DNA from 2 places in the Streptomyces sp. P9-A2 genome. Region 2 is predicted to be linked to the other one. Evidence: riboswitches for the same ligand, from Rfam matches in the RefSeq annotation. Region 2 holds a riboswitch; the other holds the start of a gene.
The links. Region 2 has a riboswitch for glycine ahead of gcvP (aminomethyl-transferring glycine dehydrogenase). Riboswitches for the same ligand answer to the same signal wherever they lie in the genome.
Positions count from the first base shown of each region.

Region 1: another riboswitch for glycine. It lies ahead of gcvT (glycine cleavage system aminomethyltransferase GcvT); the one in region 2 lies ahead of gcvP (aminomethyl-transferring glycine dehydrogenase).

Region 1 covers NZ_JAZIFX010000001.1:5,726,346-5,733,553, reverse strand. The annotation lists gene V4Y04_RS26140 (ABC transporter permease) at 1-677, opposite strand, end outside; gene V4Y04_RS26135 (ABC transporter substrate-binding protein) at 782-2,452, opposite strand; gene V4Y04_RS26130 (enhanced serine sensitivity protein SseB C-terminal domain-containing protein) at 2,882-3,631, opposite strand; gene V4Y04_RS26125 (enhanced serine sensitivity protein SseB) at 3,822-4,628, opposite strand; gene V4Y04_RS26120 (AAA family ATPase) at 4,953-5,621, opposite strand; glycine riboswitch at 5,856-5,956, shown strand; glycine riboswitch at 5,957-6,078, shown strand; gene gcvT (glycine cleavage system aminomethyltransferase GcvT) at 6,114-7,208, shown strand, end outside.
Region 2 covers NZ_JAZIFX010000001.1:1,090,901-1,098,108, reverse strand. The annotation lists gene V4Y04_RS04935 (MerR family transcriptional regulator) at 1-388, shown strand, start outside; gene V4Y04_RS04930 (DNA polymerase IV) at 536-2,065, shown strand; gene V4Y04_RS04925 (PRC-barrel domain-containing protein) at 2,271-2,645, opposite strand; glycine riboswitch at 2,757-2,853, shown strand; gene gcvP (aminomethyl-transferring glycine dehydrogenase) at 3,025-5,910, shown strand; gene V4Y04_RS04915 (TOBE domain-containing protein) at 6,097-6,492, opposite strand; partial or broken gene V4Y04_RS04910 (carbohydrate ABC transporter permease) at 6,894-7,171, shown strand.

The DNA.
Region 1 (7,208 bases), 4.6 Mb from region 2:
TCGAGGACGCTGGCGCGGGTCATGCGCACGATGACCGCGAGCGGGATGGACGCCAGGGCGATGGAGGGCAGGATCAGGTGATGGAGCGCGTTCCCGGCGGCGTCCAACTCCCCGGTGAGGATGCCGTCCAGGACGGCGAAGCCGGTCACGCTCGTGGCGTCGATGCCGGTTTCCTGGCGTCCGGAGACGGGGAAGAGCCCGAGCTGGACGGCGAAGACGCTCTTGAGGATCAGGGCGAGGAAGAAGACCGGGATGCAGATGCCGACGAGCGAGCCGGAGACCGCGGTGACGTCGAGCCAGCCACCGCGGTTGCGGGCGGCGAAGTAACCGAGCGGGATACCGATGGCCACGGCGAGGAGGATCGCGAGGAGGGACAGCTCCACGGTCGCGGGGAAGCGCAGGACGAACTCGTCCCACACCGGCTGTCCGGTCTGGGTGGAGGTGCCCAGGTCGAGTTCGGCGATGCGCTTAAGGAAGCGCCAGTACTGGACGTAGACGGGCTGGTCCAGCCCGAGTGCGCGGTTGATGCGGATTACTTCGGCCTCGGTGGCCTTCTCCCCCAGGATCGCTGAGGCGGGTCCGCCGGGCAGCCGGTCGAGCCACAGAAAGAGCAGTACCGACAGGCCGAGCAGCGTGGGTATGAGCTGGAGCAGTCTTCGTACGACGAGACGCAGCACCCCGCATGCCCCTTTCTTACGTGATGTGTTCCATGAATGGCCCCGCCCGGCCGTGAGTTTCGACGGCCGGGCGGACCCTTTGTGCTTGGGTGGCTACTGCTCGCTTACTTGAAAGAAGCCTCGGAGAAGACTTCCTGCGTCAGCGGGGAGACGTTCGGCGGGTTCACGTTCTTGCCGAAGGCGATGGCCGGCGGGGAGGACGAGACCGGGACACCCGGCAGGTACTCCATGACGACCTCGTTGGCGTTCTTGTACGCGGCGATGCGCTCGTCGTGCTTGCCGAGCTTGGAGCCGGCGTTCACGGCGTCGAAGACCTTCTTGTCCTTGAAGCCCCACTGCTTGTCGTACCCGGAGAACCAGGTGCCGATGAAGTTGAAGCCGTCGTTGAAGTCACCGGTCCAGCCGAGCATGTGCAGGTCGCAGGAGCCCGCCTCGGTGGCGTCCAGGTAGTCCGGGGCCCACTTCATCGCCTTCGGCGTGACCGTGATGCCGGACTTCTCCAGGTCGTCCTTCATCAGCTCGAACAGGTCCTGCGGGGCAGGCATGTACGGGCGGGTGACCTCGGTCGGGTAGCAGAAGTCGACCTTCAGCTTCTCCTGGCCGGCCTTCTTGAGGAGCTTCTTGGCCTCGCCCGTGTCGTACGCGTACTGCTTGACGTCCTTGGAGTAGCCCTCGATCGTGTCGGGCATGAACTGGTCGGCGACCTTGCCGCCCTCGGGCAGCTGGGTCTTGACCAGGTTCTCCCGGTCGATCGAGTGCGCGATGGCCTGGCGGACTTCCTTCTTCTTCAGCGCGGGGTTGGCCTCCTGGCTCATGCCCACGTAGAAGAGGTTGAAGACGCCACGCGTCGGGACGCCGTAACCCTGGTCCTCGAGGGTCTTGACGTCGGCCGGCGCGACCAGGTCGTAGCCGTCGATGTCACCGGCCTGGAGCGCCTGACGGCGCGTCTGCTCATCGGAGATCGTACGGAAGACCAGGTTCTTGATCTTCGCCTTCTCGCCCCAGTAGCCGTCGAAGCGCTCAAGGGAGACTTCCTTGTTGCCCTTGTTCCACTTCGTGATCTTGTACGGGCCGGTACCGGCGACCGTGCCGGCCTCCTGGCTGTACTTGGGGTACGTGATGGCGTCGCCCTTGGCGGAGGCGTCCTGCTTCTTGTACTCCTCGATCGCCTTCGGCGAGTGGATCGCCAGGGCGTTCAGGGAGAAGCCGCCGGGGAGGTTGGCGGAGGGCTCCTTGACCTCGATGACGGCGGTGTTCTCGTCCTTCGCGGTGCAGGACTTGTAGTTCGCCTCGGGCGTTTCCTTGTCCTCGTTCTTCGCGAAGCCGCCCATGATGGTCTGCCAGTAGTAGGAGACCGCGCTGGACTGGTAGGTGCCCGTCCAGTTGAACCAGTGGTCGTAGTTGGCGCAGACGGCCGCGGCGTTGAACGCCTCGCCGTCGTGGAACTTCACGTTCTTGCGGAGGTCGAAGGTCCAGACGGTGCCCTCGTCGTTGCTCGACCACTTGTCGGCGAGGCCGCCGACCATTTCGCTGCCGCCGGACTCGTGCTCGATGAGAGCCTCGAACGCCTGACGCGTCACGCGGAAGGTTTCACCGTCGCTCGCGAGGGCAGGGTCCAGAGAGCCAGGGTCACCGGCGCCGGCGAAGACGAAGGTGTCCTTCTTGCCGTCGCTCTTGTTGTCACTGTCCCGTTCGCTGGAGCAGCCCGTGGCGATCAGAGCGACCGCCACCGCGGCCGTGATCGCCCGAGCGCCTCGGGACTTGGATATGCGCATATTGGGGCCACTCCGGGTCCGCTATGTGGATGCATCTTGACCGGCCGAACACTACAGATGTTCACAGCGAGTCGAGAACAGTCCGGATACCGGTGATACCTACCTGAGATCTGAACAGTTGACATATGGGACGCTTCAGGCGTCCCTCCGTCAGGAATTAACCGCCTCGAGACATTCGAGTCCCCCTCCACTCCCCTCCGGGAAGCTTCGGACGGCGTGAAGAACGGGTAAAACCGCAGGTGACGGGCGGTCGACCGGTGATAGCTGAGCGCACATGGCTGAAAACCTGTCATAAACCCGGCGCTCGGCGAGGGCGTGGGCTCTCTCCGCCGGCACTCCTGTCCACTCCGTGGACACCGTCACGCTGAGTCAGCACATGAAGGTGCGGCCGGGCACCGACCGCACCCGTCTCCCCCGTATACGCCCCGGTCAGCGCTGGTGCGCGGGCGGATGGCCGGAGCCCGCGGCGGGGGGCACGACGGCGCCGTGGGCCTCGCGGTCGTAGAAGGGGCGGGCATTGGCGCGCAGCCACATCGCGACCGGATCGTGCTCGTCGGACATCGCGACGGTCGACACCGGGAGCCCGTCCGGGACCGCGCCGAGCGACTGCTGCATCATGGCGCGCACCGCGTCCACGGCCGGTGGCGACGTGTCGTACACGTCCAGGCCGATGGCGAGGTACGGGGCGCCCAGCGCCGGCTGCACCCAGGCGCGGCGCAGCGAGCGGACGGTGGGGGTGCGGTGCGCGTTCTGCGCGAGCAGGGCGTAGAACTGCGGGATCTCGATGGCGGGTTCGGACAGCCGCAGGGGCCCTGCGGGCTGGCGGTCGAGGCCGGTGGCGAGTCTGCGCAGATCGAGCCAGGGGATGCCGAGGCCGCCGCCGGGGGCGTGCGGATTGAGCCAGAGTCCGTAGCGGTCGGGATAGAGGGCGCGGGCGGCCTCGATGCCGTCGACGACCTCGTAGGACCGGTTCCAGCCACTGGCGGACAGTTCCTGGGCCGAGGTCACGCAGGGCGCGTAGTCGAAGCCGTCGACCTCCATGTTCCCGTACTGGGCGTCCGGGGAACCCGCTTGGCCCTGCCACAGCAGCATCCAGACATGACCGGAGGAGGGGGTCGCGAGCGCGCGCAGCAACGCCTCGTAGGCGTCGTAACGCCCCGGTGTCACCTGGCGCAGCATGTGCTCGACCTGCCCGGCCGCCGCGGTGCCTGCGCTCACTTTGTATCGCCCCTCCGTACCACCCGTACAACACCCTCGCCCGAACCGATGAACCTAGCTTAAGCGCCTCTCGGCTCCGGGGAGCTCCGCCGGTCCGCGGCCGGCCTCCGGCGGCGCCGCGTCCCCCTCACCTCGGCCGGCCGCCTCCCCCTCACCGCGCCCACTGGTAGAAGGGGCGGACGCGGTCGCGCATCCACTGGCCGACCGGGTCCTGGGCCACGTCCAGAAGAACCAGGTTGACGGGCCACTTCACCGGCTCGCGGCCCAGCGCGCGGCCCAGCGCGTCCATCGGCGCGGCCCGCAGGTCGCCCTCCGCACGGGCCAGTTCGACGGGGGACAGTTCGACGCCGACGAACAGCACCGGTTCGGCCGTCTCGATCTCGGCGAGGCAGCGGCGGGCGGTGGAGACGACGCCGAGGGCCTCGAACTCCGTGGCGGCGGCGGCGAGGAAGCCCACCGGGTCGTCCTGCCAGTCGGGTTCGAACAGCTTGACCCGGCCGCCGCTCATGGGGCCGTCCAGCGGTCCGCGTCCGGCACGGCACAGGGCGGCGACGGCGGGTGGCGGCAGCGGGACGCCGACCACTCCCCCGGGGTTCACGGCGATCCCGGCCTGCGGTGGCAGACCGCGCGCGAACTCCACCGCGGGCGCGACGGTGAACGACAGGTGGGAGCCGACGACCTGACGGAACTGTTCCTCGGAGCTGAAGACCGGGACGTACGCCTGGCCCTCGATCTCCATCGTGGGCAGGTCCAGCGGGCCGCTGTCCGGCCCACCGCCGTTGGGCAGGGGCACCCACAGATAGCTCCGGCCCAGTACCTCGACGATCCGGCCGTCGGCCGAGGGGACGCCGAGGGAGGCCGAGAGCACCTCCTCCAACTCGTTGCCGGGCCATCCGCCGTGCGGATGGGGGTGAGTCTGTGCCGGGAAGTCCGCGGAGAAGCCCGCCGGGAAGTCCATCTGCCTACCGCCTGCCTGGAACCGCTGCTGTGGCTGAAAGGCTAACCGCTGCCGCGCCCTGCGGTCGGCCTGTGCGGCGATCGGGCCGGACGAAGGCGGGCCGTACCGGCGGTCGGTCCCCGCGGCAGTCAGCCCGTGGGCGCCCGGTCGGCACAGCCACCGGTTCGTGGGCGGCAGCCTCCCGCGGCGCTCGGCCGGCACAGCGGCCGGCACAGCGGCCGGCCGGCACGCCGCCCGACCCTCCCGGCGGTCGGCCGACACGGACGCCGGTCCGCACGCCGGTCCGCACGCGGTCGGCTCGTACCGTCGCCGCCCGGGCGGTCGTCAGTCCGTGAAGTCGATGCGGTGCAGCGCGTTCGCCGCGTCGCGGTCGGCCAGGACGGCCGAGCCGCAGCCCGCGGGCAGGTCACCTCGCATCACGGACGTCAGCAGCCGGTCGATGGCGGTGCGGTGACGCCGGAAGGCGTACCGGGAGACTCCGCGGCCGCGCTCGCGCTGGCCGTCCAGGGCCTGCTCCGGGGGGACGTCGAGCAGCAGCAGATGCAGGTCCGCGCCCCGGCGGCGGGCCTCGCGGGCCAGCCAGCGGCGCACCCAGGCCTGCGTGCCGCAGTCGTGGACGACGACTCCCTCGCCGGCGCGCAGGGCGCGCCGCAGTCCGGCGTAGTGGGCGAGGCGGACCAGGGGCCGGTACACCGCGTACGGCAGGAGGCGTGGCATGCCGCGGTCCCAGCGGTCGCGGGTGTCCTGCGAGTCGATACGGGTGCCGCGCGCCGCGCGCCGCATGAGGGTGGACTTGCCGCTGCCGGGCAGTCCGGTGACCACGACGAGGTCACGGGGGCCGAAGAGCAGGGCGTGCGGGCTGCGGCCGGCGCGCTCGCGCAGGTCGCGGACGACAGGCGCGGGCAGCATGCCGCACGCCTCCCCGGCCGGGGAGGCCTGCAGCTCGGGCAGCGCGACGCCCGTGGTGGCGGCGTACGCCGTGGCCTTGTTCACCGTGAGTCCTCCCCTGGGGGTGTCCGGCTCTGTGCCCAGGTACCGGAGCCGCTCCCCGCCGAGTGTAAAGAGACGGTAACGCCGGACGCCTCTGCTTTCCGTCCCTTTCCCGATACAGACCCGTCACAGCCGTGCGTGAGCACCCGAATACCCTGCGCTCCTTCCAGAAGGGTCCCCCTGCCGCGGCCCCGTGATGCGTGCAATGATGAACGCGCCAACTGCATACCGGCCGTTCGAATCCGCGCGGGAGAGTCCCCGGCACCAGTTGCCGCCGGGGCGCCGAAGGAGCAAGTCCCTCCCTTGAATCTCTCAGGCACCGTTACCGCGTGGGCGAGGCACATCTGAAAAGCGGGCCCCGCGCGAGTCGCCGGTGCCCCACCCAAGGTGCAAGCCGTGGTCGTCCCCTGTGCGGGCGGTCATGGCGAACCTCTCAGGTTCCGATGACAGATGGGGAGGAAAGACCTCGCCTGTCCTGCCCTGGGAGACCGACCGATGAGCAGTACCGAACTCCGCCGGACCGCGCTCGACGCCCTGCATCGTTCGCTCGGTGCCACGATGACCGATTTCGCCGGCTGGGACATGCCCCTGCGCTACGGCTCCGAACGCGACGAGCACAACGCCGTGCGGACGGGGGCCGGCCTCTTCGACCTCTCCCACATGGGCGAGATCACCGTCACCGGCCCGCAGGCGTCCCGGTTCCTCGACCACGCGCTGGTCGGCAACATCGGGACCGTCAAGCCCGGCCGCGCCCGCTACACCATGATCTGCGGCGAGGACGGCGGCATCCTGGACGACCTGATCGTCTACCGGCTCGACGACACCGGGGCAGGGGCCGAGGCCGGGTCCCCGCACGCCGGATCCCCCCGCTACCTGGTCGTCGCGAACGCCTCCAACGCCCAGGTGGTGCTGGACGCGCTCGTGGAGCGGTCGGCCGGCTTCGACACCGAGGTCCGTGACGACCGCGACGCGTACGCGCTGCTCGCGGTGCAGGGCCCCGGGTCCTCCGGCATCCTGCGGTCCCTCACCGACGCCGACACCGACGTCGAGGGCATGAAGTACTACGCCGGGCAGCCCGGCACGGTCGCGGGCGTCCCCGCCCTCATCGCCCGGACCGGCTACACCGGCGAGGACGGTTTCGAGCTGTTCGTGAAGCCGGAGCACGCGGTGGAGCTGTGGCAGGCGCTGACGAAGGCGGGCGAGGGCGTCGGCCTGATCCCGTGCGGACTGTCCTGCCGGGACACGCTGCGGCTGGAGGCCGGCATGCCGCTGTACGGCAATGAGCTGAGCGCCTCCCTGACACCGTTCGACGCCGGGTTCGGCCGGGTGGTGAAGTTCGAGAAGGAGGGCGACTTCGTGGGCCGCGCCGCTCTGACCGAGGCCGCCGCCCGCGCCGAGCGGACCCCGCCCCGCGCCCTGGTCGGCCTGATCGCCGAGGGCCGCCGGGTCCCGCGCGCCGGGTACGCGGTGGTCGTCGGCGGCGAGGTGATCGGCGAGGTCACCTCCGGCGCGCCCTCCCCGACGCTGGGCCGGCCGATCGCGATGGCGTACGTCGATGTGGCGTACGCGGCGCCGGGCACGGCGGGCGTG
Region 2 (7,208 bases):
ACCGGCCCATGGCTCGGGGACCCAGCGGCTGTACAGCTTCCGGGACGTCGTCGTCCTGAAGATCGTCAAGCGGTTCCTGGACACCGGTGTCTCGCTGCAGAACATCCGTACCACCGTCCAGCACCTGCGGGAGGGGGGGTTCCGCGATCTGGAGCGCATGACGCTGATGAGCGACGGCGCCACGGTCTACGAGTGCGTCACGCCGGACGAGGTCCATGCCCTGCTCCAGGGCGGCCAGGGGATCTTCGGGATCGCCGTGGGCGTGGTGTGGAGGGACATCGAGAACGCGCTGTCGCAATTGCACGGGGAACGCATCGACACCGGGGAGACACTGATCGGCCCCAACCCGGCGGATGAGCTGGCGAGGCGGCGCAACCGCGCCGTCTGAGCCGCTGCGCCACACGGGCGGTCCGTGCCGTCTGGGTTGTCCGCGCTCTGCGCCGGCCATGGGGACCGTACCGCCGGGGCGGCCCTCGGGGCGGTCGGCGGCACCCACGACGGGGCATTGTCAGTGGCGTAGGGCAGCATCGGAGATGTGAGATCCGCGCCGACAGTCCTGCATCTCGACATGGATGCCTTCTTCGCCTCGGTGGAGCAGGCGTCCAAGCCGAGCCTGCGCGGGAAGGCCGTGGTCGTGGGCGGGCTCGGGCCGCGCGGTGTGGTCGCCACCGCCTCGTACGAGGCCCGGGTCTTCGGTGTCCGTTCAGCGCTGCCCATGACGCAGGCGCGGCGGCTCGCGCCGAACGCGGCGTATCTCGTGCCCCGCTTCGCGCTGTACCGGTCGATCAGCGACCAGGTGATGGAGCTGCTGCGGGCGCTGTCGCCACTGGTGGAGCCGTTGAGCCTGGACGAGGCGTTCGTGGATCTGGAGGCCGGAGGGGTGGCCCGGGACGAGCGGTCCGCCCGGCTGGCCGGCGCGAAGCTGCGCGCGGACATACGGGCGGTCACGGGGCTCACCGGATCGGTGGGGCTGGCTGCCTCCAAGATGCTGGCGAAGATCGCCTCGGAGCAGGCCAAGCCGGACGGGCTGGTGCTGATCGAGCCGGGGACCGAGCGGGCCCTGCTGGCGCCCCTGTCGGTCCGGACACTGCCGGGTGTCGGGCCGGCCACCGGCGACCACCTGCGGCGGGCAGGCATCCACACGGTCGGGGACCTCGCCGAGGCAGGGGAGGACGAGCTGGTACGTCTGCTCGGCAAAGCACACGGACACGCCCTGCACGCCATGTCCCTGGCGAGGGACGAGCGGTCCGTGGTGGCCGAGCGGGAGACGAAGTCGGTGTCGGTCGAGGACACCTACGACGTGGACATCCACGACCGGGTGCGGGTCGGGGTGGAGGTACAGCGCCTCGCCGACCGCTGCGTGCGCCGGCTGAGAGCGGCGGGGCTGTCGGGACGGACCATCGTGCTGAAGGTGCGGCGGTACGACTTCTCGACACTCACCCGCTCCGAGACCCTGCGAGGTCCCACGGACGATCCGGTGGTGGTGCGTGAGGCGGCGACGCGGCTGCTGGACTCGGTCGACACGACGGGCGGCGTGCGGCTGCTGGGTGTGGGGGTCAGCGGGCTCGCCGACTACACGCAGGAGGATCTGTTCGCGCAGGCGGCGGAGGAGCGGGACAGGGAACTGCTGGGCGCGGAAGCGGCGGAGGCGGCAGTGCCCGCGGAGGAACGGCAACAACCGGGCGCCGAGCGGCGCTGGCCGGCCGGGCACGATGTAAGGCACAGCGAGTACGGCCACGGATGGGTCCAGGGCAGCGGCCTCGGGCGGGTCACCGTGCGATTCGAGACGCCCGGATCGGCACCGGGGCGGGTGAGGACCTTCCGGACCGACGACCGGGCCCTGCAGCCCGCGGATCCGCTGCCGTTGGTGGAGCGAAGGCCTGGGGGTGGCAGGGGGAGCGCGGACGGCCCGAGCGGTGAGAACGGTCGGGACGACGGTAGCGGTCAGGGCGGGGAGGGCATCCAGGCCGACGGCGACGGCCGGAGCACCCAGGACGGCCGGGGTTCGAGGGCCGGTGCGGGGGCGGTGGCCGGTGGTGCGGGCCTGAGGGCTTCGGGCGAATGAGGTGCTGCCCCGGGTGAGTCCGGAGGCAGGTCTCGGGGACGGACGGGCAGAGCCCGGGCCTTGTGGTCGGGGCCGATGTGACGCTGCTCGAAGGGCGTTCCCTGTTCGAGCTCGGAGAGGGGAATGCGATGGGCGGTCATGTGCGGAGGCCTCCTGGTCCGACGACTGCCGGCGCGATGGCTCGAGTGCGCCACGGGTGATGTCGTCAGGCGGAGTCGTCCCTGCCGGCGAGCCTGCCGAAGTCGTGGTCCGGGAGCGGGAGAGGGGCGGCTGTGTCCAAGCCGTAGTGGTGGTAGAGCTGGAGTTCCTGCTCCGGGGAGAGATGGCGGCCCACCCCGAAGTCGGGAGCGTCCTTGATCAGGGCGCGTTCGAAGGGGATGTGGAGGCCGCCGTCGATCAGCTCGCTCGGCTCCAGGGGGACGAAGGCATCCCTGCTGAACAGGCCGGTGCGTATCGCCGCCCACTCCGGCACGCCGGTGGCGTCGTCGAGATAGACCTCGTCGATCGTGCCGATCCGGTTGCCATTGCGGTCGAACGCCTTGCGGCCGATCAGGTTGCGCGGATCGATGTCGGTCTGCACGGGCCCTCCACTGGTCGCAAGGATTCGTCAGCACTACAAAACGGCACAATCGGCGGGGCGGCCACTCGAAAGTGTGGGTCTTGCCCTCGCTGGTACCCTGGCAGCGGCTGCTGACCCCGTGCGGGAGAGCCCTCTCTGCACCATCGGAGGGCGCCGAAGGAGCAAATCCTCCCCGGAATCTCTCAGGCCCACGTACCGCATGGACGAGGTCACTCTGGAAAGCAGAGCGGGTGTCGACGGCTCCCGCTCTCACCGACGGTGAAAGCCGGCCGCCCCGGGCGGCCGGTGAAGCTCTCAGGTTGAGATGACAGAGGGGGAGGCCGTCCGGGCACCCGCCATGGTGCCCCTCGAAGGTCGTCGGACCAGGAGGCCTCCGCACATGACCGCCCATCGCATTCCCCTCTCCGAGCTCGAACAGGGAACGCCCTTCGAGCAGCGTCACATCGGCCCCGACCACGAGGCCCGGGCCAAGATGCTCGCGCAGGTCGGCTACGGCTCGCTCGATGAGCTGACGGCCGCCGCCGTCCCGGATGTGATCAAGAACGCCGACGCGCTGGACCTGCCGGGTGCCCGGACCGAGCCCGAGGTGCTGGCCGAGCTGCAGTCGCTGGCCGACCGCAACGAGGTGCTCGGCTCCATGATCGGGCTGGGGTACTACGGCACCTTCACGCCGCCCGTCATCCTGCGCAACGTCATGGAGAACCCCGCCTGGTACACGGCCTACACGCCGTACCAGCCCGAGATCTCGCAGGGGCGGCTCGAGGCGCTGCTGAACTTCCAGACCATGGTCGCCGAGCTCACCGGCCTCCCGACCTCCGGTGCCTCCCTGCTCGACGAGGGCACCGCGGCCGCCGAGGCGATGGCGCTGTCGCGGCGTATGGGCAAGAACAAGAAGGGCATGTTCCTGGTCGACGCGGACGCGCTGCCGCAGACCGTCGCCGTCATCCGGACCCGGGCCGAGCCGGCCGGCGTCGAGGTCGTCGTCGCCGACCTGAGCGAGGGCATCCCCGCCGAGGTCGCCGAGCGTGAGATCAACGGCGTGCTGATCCAGTACCCGGGTGCCTCCGGTGCCGTACGCGACATCAAGCCGGTGATCGACCGGGCGCACGAACTGGGTGCGCTGGTCACCGTCGCCGCCGATCTGCTCGCCCTCACGCTGCTGACGTCCCCCGGCGAACTCGGCGCGGACATCGCGGTCGGCACGACGCAGCGCTTCGGCGTGCCGATGGGCTTCGGCGGACCGCACGCCGGATACATGGCCGTACAGGAGAAGATGGCGCGCAGCCTGCCCGGACGGCTCGTCGGCGTCTCCGTCGACGCGGACGGGCACCAGGCCTACCGGCTCGCGCTCCAGACCCGCGAGCAGCACATCCGCCGCGAGAAGGCCACCAGCAATATCTGTACCGCCCAGGTACTGCTCGCCGTCATGGCGGGTATGTACGCCGTGTACCACGGCCCCGAAGGGCTGAGGACCATCGCGTGGCGCACCCACCGCTACGCGACCGTCCTCGCCGAAGGGCTCCGGGCCGGGGGCGTGGAGATCGTCCACGGTTCCTACTTCGACACGCTGACCGTACGGGTCCCGGGGCGGGGCGCCGAGGTCGTCGCCACCGCGCGGGACAACGGCGTCAACCTGCTCCTCGTCGACGCCGACCACGTCTCGATCGCCTGCGACGAGACGACCACGCGCGACCGGCTCACCGCCGTGTGGAGCGCCTTCGGTGTCGGGGGAGACGTCGAATCCCTGGACGCGGCCGCGCGGAACGCCCTCCCGGACGCCCTGCTGCGCACCGACGAGTACCTGACGCACCCCGTCTTCCACCAGCACCGCTCCGAGACCGCGATGCTGCGCTACCTGCGCAGGCTCGCCGACCGCGACTACGCGCTGGACCGCGGCATGATCCCGCTGGGCTCCTGCACCATGAAGCTCAACGCGACCGCGGAAATGGAGCCCATCACCTGGCCCGAGTTCGGGCAGCTGCATCCCTTCGTGCCGGCCGGGCAGGCCCAGGGCTACCTCGCGCTCATCCACGAACTGGAGGACCGGCTCGCGGAGGTCACCGGCTACGACAAGGTGAGCCTCCAGCCCAACGCGGGCTCCCAGGGCGAACTGGCCGGACTGCTCGCCGTCCGCGGCTACCACCGGGCCAACGGCGACGAGCAGCGCACCGTCTGCCTCATCCCGTCCTCCGCGCACGGCACCAACGCCGCCAGCGCCGTCATGGCCGGCATGAAGGTCGTCGTCGTGAAGACCGCCGAGGACGGCGAGGTCGACATAGACGACCTGCGCGCGAAGATCGAGCGGTACCGCGAAGAGCTGTCGGTGCTGATGATCACGTACCCCTCGACGCACGGTGTGTTCGAGGAGCACGTCGCCGACATCTGCGCGGCCGTGCACGAGGCCGGCGGCCAGGTCTACGTGGACGGCGCGAACCTCAACGCGCTGGTCGGGCTGGCCAAGCCCGGACACTTCGGCGGGGACGTCTCGCACCTGAACCTGCACAAGACCTTCTGCATCCCGCACGGGGGCGGCGGTCCGGGTGTCGGCCCGGTCGGCGTGCGGGCGCACCTGGCGCCGTACCTGCCGAACCACCCGCTGCAGCCCGAGGCCGGGCCGGAGACCGGGATCGGGCCCATCTCGGCGGCTCCGTGGGGCTCGGCGGGGATCCTGCCCATCTCGTGGGCGTACGTCCGGCTGATGGGCGGCGAAGGGCTCAAGCGGGCCACTCAGGTGGCGGTACTCAGCGCCAACTACATCGCCAAGCGCCTCGAACCGCACTACCCGGTGCTGTACACCGGTCCCGGCGGGCTGGTCGCGCACGAGTGCATCATCGACCTGCGCCCCTTGACCAAGGCGACCGGTGTGAGTGTGGACGACGTGGCCAAGCGGCTGATCGATTACGGCTTCCACGCGCCCACGATGTCGTTCCCGGTGGCCGGGACGCTGATGATCGAGCCGACCGAGTCCGAGGACCTGGCTGAACTCGACCGGTTCTGCGAGACGATGATCGCGATTCGCGCGGAGATCGAGAAGGTCGGCTCCGGTGAGTGGCCCGCGGAGGACAACCCTCTGCGCAACGCCCCACACACCGCCGCCGCGCTCGGTGGGGAGTGGGAGCACGCGTACAGCCGTCAGGAAGCCGTCTTCCCGACCGGCGTGAGCGCCGCCGACAAGTACTGGCCGCCGGTGCGCCGCGTCGACCAGGCCTTCGGTGACCGCAACCTGGTGTGCTCCTGCCCCCCGCTGGAGGCGTACGAGGACTGACGCGGCGGGCGCCCCTACGAGGCCGGGACCGGCGACCGAGGAGTAACGCCCTGTACCTGCACAGGTACAGGTACAGGGGAGCGGAAGGGCTCCGCCCCGGACACATGGCCGGGGCGGAGCCCTTCGTCGTACCCCCCCACCCGCCTTGCGGGGCGCCCAGGGCCTGAGCAGGGCCGTTTCCGGGCGTCAGACGCGGTCGATATGGACGTTTGTCGACTTCACCCGGGCCGTGGCCTCCATGCCGACCTCCAGCCCGAGCTCCTCGACGGCCTCGCGGGTCAGCAGCGAGACCAATCGGTGCGGGCCTGCCTGGATCTCGACCTGGGCGGCCACGTCGCCGAGCTTGATCGCGGTGACGATGCCGGGAAAGGCGTTGCGCGCCGAGGTGTACGGAGTGCCCTCCTCGGCCGTGCCGGCCTTCGCGAGGTCCACCGAGAACGCGGCCAGATCCCGCCCGTCGATGAGTCGCCGTCCGCCTTCGTCGCGGTGGGTGGTGACCCGGCCGGCGTCCGCCCAACGGCGGGCGGTGTCCGGGCTGACGCCGAGCAGCCGCGCCGCCTGGCCGATCGTGTAGGACTGCATGCCGATCACGATAGGGCGGGAGGCGGAGCCGGACGGCGCGGGGGTGGTGGGAATGAGTTGCTCCCGCGTCTTCGATCATGAGGTTCGCCGGATGATCCGAAAGTTTCGCATGCCTCGGCGGAAGTGAAGCGGTGCCGCTCGGCGCGTTCGGGGCCGTCGCCGCGCACCGACCGGCCGCTTCGAACCGGACTTCAGGGAGGGTCGTGGTCCGGGGTGCCGATGGTGGCGGCGGGAGGGTACCGGACCGGCCAGCCGGTGGGGCGCCGCCTTCTGGAGAGTGGCGGAAGGGTTCGGGCCGGACCCGGTCGACGGCTGCGCCGGTGCGTGCGGTGCGGGTCGGAGGCAGATTCATCGCGGTCGGCTTCCAGGTGCCCGCGCTGGTGCTGTTCGGCGTCCTGGCGCTGCTGCCGATGGCACGGCCCGCGCTGGGTACCGTCTCGGTGCTCGCCGTGGTCACCGACTGGAACAACTTCTTCCTGCCGCTGCCGCTGCCGATGTTCCCCGACGACACCTGATGGACCATCCCCCTGGGCGTCCAGCAGTTCCAGGGCCGGTATCCGCGGACACCGCGCGTGTCTTCGCGTACCTCGTCCTGGCGATGGTTCCCGCGCTCGCCTTCCACTCGGTCGCCGAGCGCCGGCTCGTCGGCGGCCCGACCGCGGGCGCGACCAAGGGGTGACGCACACGCGTCCGGTGTGTGGCAGACCCTGGATGCG